2 regions of the Janthinobacterium sp. HH106 genome follow, and region 2 is predicted to be linked to the other one. Evidence: predicted binding sites of a transcription regulator. Region 2 holds the regulator's gene; the other holds the start of a gene.
What was found. Region 2 encodes FNR, which switches genes on or off when oxygen is low (the NO sensors DNR and NnrR bind a similar motif). Its sites were predicted from a motif close to TTGATNNNNATCAA; they were not measured.
Positions count from the first base shown of each region.

Region 1: a site for FNR is predicted at 1,829-1,842, ahead of nirK (copper-containing nitrite reductase). Genes of this name have one in related genera too.

Region 1 is NZ_LRIC01000005.1:31,805-35,222, reverse strand. It holds gene JAB8_RS04050 (cytochrome c) at 1-189, shown strand, start outside; gene norR (nitric oxide reductase transcriptional regulator NorR) at 204-1,760, opposite strand; gene nirK (copper-containing nitrite reductase) at 1,911-3,407, shown strand.
Region 2 is NZ_LRIC01000012.1:133,476-136,893, reverse strand. It holds gene ccoG (cytochrome c oxidase accessory protein CcoG) at 1-987, shown strand, start outside; gene JAB8_RS06685 (FixH family protein) at 1,049-1,573, shown strand; gene fnr (fumarate/nitrate reduction transcriptional regulator Fnr) at 1,700-2,458, opposite strand; gene JAB8_RS06675 (response regulator) at 2,698-3,418, shown strand, end outside.

The DNA of each region.
Region 1 (3,418 bases), on a different contig from region 2:
CCGAAACTGGCGGGCCAGCACAGGGATTACCTGGAACACGCCTTGACGGCGTATAAGCGGGGCGACAAGGCCAACGGCCGCAACAACGCCATCATGACGGGCCAGGTAAAACCGCTGAGCAACCAGGACATCAAGGACCTGGCCGCCTACCTGCACAGCTTGCCGACCACCCTGGTGACCCACCGCTGAGCGGTAACGCCGGTTCAGGCTTTCAGTCCGACCCGGCGCGCCAGCTTGTGCAGATTGCTGGCGTCGAGTCCCAGCTGCCGTGCGGCAGCGGCCCAGTTATCCTGATGCAGCACCAGCGCTTGCCGGATGGCCTGGCGCTGGCTCGCTTCGACGATCTGATGCATCGATAGCAGCGGCGCCGCCGGCATCGTGCACGCAGCTAGCACTGGCGGCAGCGCGTCCGCGCCGGCCGGCGCTTCCAGCGCATCGAGGTCGAGCATATCCGTTTCCAGCGTTACTATCTCTTTGCGGTCCGCGCCGCGGATCACGGCTTTCAGCGCGGCCCGGCTGATCACATGTTCCAGTTCGCGTACGTTGCCGGGCCAGCGGTAGTGGCACAATGCGTTTTCCGCCGCGGCCGACAGGCGCAGGCTGCGCAAGCCCAGGCGCGCGCGGTTCAGTTCCAGGAAACCGCCCGCCAGCAGCAGCACGTCGTTGCCCCGCTCGCGCAGCGGCGGAATCGGCACGGGATAGACGGATAAACGGTGGTACAGATCGGCGCGGAACGAGCCGTCGCGCACATGTTCGCGCAGGCTGCGGTTGGTGGCGGCGATCACGCGCACGTTGACCCGGCGCGGCCGGTCCGCGCCCAGGCGCTGGATTTCGCCATTTTGCAAGGTGCGCAGCAGCTTGGCCTGTATCGACAGCGGCAATTCCCCCACTTCATCGAGAAACAGGGTGCCCCCTTCGGCCGCCTCGAAACGCCCGGGCCGGTCGCTGACGGCGCCGGAAAACGCGCCCCGTACATGGCCGAACAACTCGCTCTCGGCCAGCGATTCCGGCAAGGCCGCGCAATTGACGTGGATCAGCGGTTTGCCGGCGCGGCGCGACAGCCGGTGCAGGCGGTGCGCGCACAATTCCTTGCCCACGCCCGTCTCTCCCAGCAGCAGCACGGGCAGCTCGGAATCGGCGACCACCTGCAATTCGTGCAGCAAATGCGTGATGGCGCTGCTCTGGCCGACGAAGTCGTGTTCCTCGCGCGGCGCCTGCGCATCGGCCAGCATGGCGCCGCCCGACAGGCGCAGGGCGCGGATTTCCGTCTCCAGGCGCGTCACGCGCACGGCCGCCTCGATGGCGCAGGCCAGTTCGCCCAGGTCGCGCTGCGCCTGCGTATCGAAGGTGCCCACCCGCAGCGCGTCGAGCGTGATCACGCCCCAGCGTTCGCCTTCCAGGTCCAGCGCCATGCCCATGCAGTCGTGCACGGGCAGCGGTTCGCCGGCCCGCTCGGCGATCAGGCCGTCGTAGGGATCGGGCAGGGAGCTGTCGTGATGGAAGCACAGCACGCCGCGCCGCTGCAGGATGGCGGCCAGGCGCGGATGGTCGGCGACGGCGAAGCGGCGTCCCAGCGCGTCGCTGGCCAGGCCGGCCATCGCCACGGGGCGCAGGTGCTCGCCATCGAGCTTGAGCAAGGCCACGGCCTCGCAGCCGAAGTGCGCGCGCAGGCTGCCCACCAGGCGCTGCAGGCGCACGGCCACGGGCAGGTCGGCGACCAGGTCGGTGAGCAGCAGCAGGTGGATGGCGGTGGTGGTCATAACTACCATGCAGGGTACAACGGACCACGCTTGAGCAGGGTCATATCGACCCTGCATTTTTCAAATCGTTGATTTAAAACAAGTTTTTCCTGGCACACCGTTTGCCTAGGTAAGGGTGCCGAACCGGCATACAAGACCAAGGAAAGCCTGATGAAAACGACTCCCTCCCTCCGCGCCATTGCCGCCGCCGTCTGCGTACTGGCCATGCCCCTGTCCGTGCAAGCCCAGGCGAGCCTGCCGGCCAGCGCCGCCGCCACTGCGGCCGCTGTCAGCCAACCCTCTGCCGCCGCCGCGCTCAAGCGCTATGAACTGCAAACCAATATCGTCGACGGCAAGATGGTGTTCATCGATGCCAAGGGCCAGGTCAACCCCGTGCTGAAGGCCAAGGTGGGCGACACGGTCGAACTGGTGCTGAAAAGCGGCGAAGGCGCCGAGCACGACCTGCTGATCCCGGAACTGAACGTGGCATCAAACAAGTTCAGCGCCAACAGCGGCAGCACCACCGTGCGCTTCAAGGTCACGCGCGCCGGCACGTTCACCTATTACTGCTCGATTCCCGGCCACCGCCAGATCGGCATGGAAGGCAAGCTGGAAGTCGCCGGCATCTCGCTGGCCGAAGCCGGGGCACAGAAGGCCGCTGGCGCCGGCAGCGCTGCCGGCGAATCGAGCCAGGCCGCGGCGCTGGCCCTGTACACGCCTGCGCCGTCGCCGATGCGCGGCCCCGATCCTTCGGCCGTCAGCGTGGCCGCCAATCCGGCGCAGGTGCCTTCCGCCATCGGCGCGCGCGCGCCGCAAACGCTGAAATACCGGATGGAGACGGTGGAACTGCCGGGCAAGCTCGATGACGGCACCAGCTTTACCTACTGGACCTTCAACCGGCAAGTACCGGGCCCGATGCTGCGCGCGAAGGTGGGCGACACGGTGGAACTGACCCTGTTCAATGCGAAAGACAGCAAGATGATCCACTCGATCGACCTGCACGCGGTGACGGGCGGCCATGGCGGCGGACAGCACACGCAGGTGGCGCCGGGGCAGGAAAAGACGGTGACCTTCAAGGCGCTCAATCCGGGCCTGTTCGTCTACCACTGCGCCACGCCGCTCGTGCCGCAGCACATCGCGGCCGGCATGTACGGCATGATCCTCGTCGAACCGGAAGGCGGCCTGTCAAAAGTCGACCGCGAGTATTACGTGATGCAGGGCGAGATGTACACGGGCCGTCCGCACGGCGCACCCGTGCACCAGGAACCGAACCTGGAAAAAATGGCCAATGAGCTGCCCGACTACTACGTCTTCAACGGCGAAGTGGGCGCCCTGAGCAAGACGCACAAACTGCAGGCCAAAGTCGGCGAGACCGTGCGCATCTATTTCGGCGTCGGCGGCCCGAACAAGATTTCATCATTCCACATCATCGGCGAGATCTTCGACAAGGTGTACAGCGAAGGCTCGATCAGCAGCCCGAAAAACGACGTGCAAACCACGCTCGTCGCACCGGGCGGCGCGACCATCGTCGAACTCAAGGTGCAGCACCCTGGCAGCTATCTGCTGGTCGACCATGCGCTGTCGCGCGCCGGCAAGGGCGCCGTGGGCGTGCTGGAAGTGACGGGCGAAGCGGTGCCCGGCGTCTACCACGCGGGCGCCGTCCAATAAAACAACCCCCC
Region 2 (3,418 bases):
CAGGGCCCCTCCGTGCGCAAGGCGTTCAAGAAGACGGCCAAGCACCTGGTATGGGGCGCCATCGCCCTGTGGACGGGCTTTACCTTTGTCGGCTACTTCACGCCGATCAAGGAACTGGCGCGCGAGGTGACCACCCTCAATTTCGGTCCCTGGGAATGGTTCTGGGTCTTGTTCTACAGCCTGGCAACCTACGGCAACGCGGGCTGGCTGCGCGAGCAGGTGTGCAAATACATGTGCCCCTACGCGCGCTTCCAGAGCGCCATGTTCGACCAGGACACCCTGATCATCACCTACGATGCCAAGCGCGGCGAACCACGCGGCGCCATGAGCAAGAAGGCCGGCAACAACGACAAGCTGGGCGACTGCATCGATTGCACCCTGTGCGTGCAGGTGTGTCCGACCGGTATCGATATCCGCAACGGCCTGCAGTATGAATGCATCGGCTGCGCCGCCTGCGTCGATGCCTGCAATACCGTGATGGACAAGGTCGAGCGGCCGCGTGGCCTGATACGCTACAGCACCGACCATGCGATGGAAAACAACTTCAATTCGAAGCAGATCCGCCAGCGCGCCATGCGCCCGCGCGTGCTGATCTACACGTCCATCCTGGCCCTGATCATCATCGCCGTGTGTACGTCGCTGGCCCTGCGCACGCCCCTGAAAATGGACGTGATCCGCGACCGCGGTTCGATGGGACGCGAGGTGGAAGACGGCATGATCGAAAACGTCTATCGTCTGCAGATCATGAACACCTCGGAGCAAAGCCAGCATTTCAAAATCAGCGCATCCGGCTTGCCGGGCCTGACCTTGCTGACGCGCGACGAAGTGACCTTGCAGCCGACGGAAACGCTGGGCTGGCCGATCCGCCTGCGCGTGCCGCACGGCGTCGGCGAGAAGGGCTCGAACAAGATTGCGATCGAATTGCACTCGCTGGACGACCCGTCGCTGCACGTGCGCGAAAGCGCGGTGTTCATCGTGCCGCGCTAATGCAGGAAGGCCGGTCCCCGCATGGGGGCTGGCCGTATACCAGAAACACAGGAGAAATACCATGTCCGACAGTCTGAAACTGCAACCTCCCGTTGCCCCCTGGTACAAGCATCGCTGGCCATGGCTGCTGATGATCGGTCCCGGCCTGTCCGTGGTCGTCGGCAGCTTCATGGGCTATATCGCGTTTACGCAGCCCGATGCGCTGGTGGTGGGCGACTATTACAAGCAGGGCAAGGCGATCAACCAGGATTTGAAGCGCGACACGATCGCCAGCGACCTGGCCATGGATACGACCCTGTCGTATGACGTCGCTGCAGCGCGCCTGAGCGGCTCCGTGCACAGCTTCGGCAAGGCGTACCAGGGGCCTTTGCAGCTGCACCTGGCGCATGCGACCCTGCCGGAAAAGGATATCAAGCTGCTGGTGCAGCCCGATGCGGCCGGCAATTTTTCCGTGGCGCTGCCGATGCTCGAGCGCAGCCGCTGGCAAGTGCTGGTGGAAAACGACAAACGCGAGTGGCGCCTGTCCGGCATCTGGACCTGGCCCGTGCAACGCAGCATCGCGCTGCACGCGGATGAAGAGCTATAACGTACAGCGCCGGGAAAAAACCGTAGCGAGCGGCAGTGATTTGTGGCTGAGAAGCACAGCTGTGCTATAGCACAGCGAGCATCGCAGGCCGCAAAGCACGACGCGCAGCAGGTTTTGACGGTGCTGTTACTTGCAGACGTCGGTGCCGGCTGTAATAGCTTTTAACTTGGCCGGCTGCAAGATCTCGATCTCGCGGTTGGAAACGCGCAGCCAGCCTTCCTTCTTGAATTTCGACAATAAACGGCTGACGCTTTCGATGGTCAGGCCCAGGTAGTTGCCGATTTCCTCGCGCGACATGCGCAACTGAAATTTGCTGGCCGAATAGCCGCGCGCTTCATAGCGCGACGCCAGGTTGACGATAAAGGCGGCAAAACGCTGCGTCGCCTGCATGTTGCCCAGCAACAGCATGACACTTTGCTCGCGCGTGATTTCCTGGCTCATCATGCGGTGGAAATGGCGCAGCAGGGTCGGCATATTGCCCAGCAATTGTTCCAGGCTGGAAAACGGGATTTCACACACTTCACTGTCTTCCAGCGCCACCGCATTACAGTGGTGACGGTCGGCGCTGATGGCGTCCATGCCCAGCAGTTCGCCCGCCATCTGGAAACCCGTCACCTGCTCTTCGCCGCCCGGATTGATCTGGTAGGTCTTGAAGTGGCCCAGACGGATCGCATACAGGTTCTGGAACGAGTCGCCGATGCGGAACAGCGAAGCGCCGCGCACGATCTTGCGGCGGCGGCCGATGATCTGGTCCAGTCTGTCCATGTCGCCCACGTCGAGGCCCATCGGCAGACACAATTGATGCATGCTGCAGGTCGAGCATCGCGCACGCAACGCTTCCACGGTCACTGTGGGCGAGGTTGGAGTGAGTAGCGCTTCAGTCATGTCGGTACCTTTTAGAAAATGCAACAACAAGTTTACTGCATACAGGGTTGCCGTGTGCCAATTTCACCGCAATTTCGCTGAATAAACGACGTTCCGACTTTAATTATATGGCAACATCGTCAAAAGCCCATGCGGAGAGGGCAATTTGCGTGGCGGCGCTTGCCAAGCTGGGGTATTGATAGGAAAATTCCTGACAGCATTATCTGCCGCCTGTGCCGCCCGGTACTGAAAAGGAAATCATGAAGCCTCTCGGCATCAAAGCAAAAGTCGCGCTGGCCACCAGCCTGACCTCGATCGCCATGATCGCGCTGGTCACCATGATCCAGGTGCAGCACATGCGCGACGATTTCACCAAGGTACTGTTGAGCCAGCAGTCGTCCCTGATCAGCCGCACCGCCGCCGAGCTCGACGACAAGCTGGGCATGCTGCTGCAGATCGTCACCCTGACGGCCCGGCAGCAGCCGCCGGAACTGATCGCCCAGCCCGCCCAATTGCGCGAATACTATTCGCGCCGCTCGATGCTGGTGCTGTTCGACGACGTGCTGGTGCTCGACGCGCACGGCGCCGTCGTGGCCGACATGCCGGAAGTGGCGGGGCGCGCCGGCATCAACGTCGCCGAGCGCGAGTATTTCCAGACCGTGCTGCGCACGCGCCAGCCCATGATCACCGAGCCGATGCTGGGCAAATCGAGCGGCATGCCCATCGTGCAGATGGTCGCGCCCGTGCTGGGCGCCGATGGCCAGGTGGCCGGCGTGGTGATCGGCGTGCTGCGCCTGTACAAGGATAACCTGCTGGGGAGGTTGCGCTCAGAAAAGATCGGCAAGAGCGGCTATTACTTCGTCCTCACGCGCGGCGCCGTGCCGCGCTATGTGCTGCATCCCGACACCAGCCGTTTGCTGCAGCCGCGCCTGCCGAACGCCAACCTGACGACCACCCGGCTGCTGAAGGACGATGGCGAAG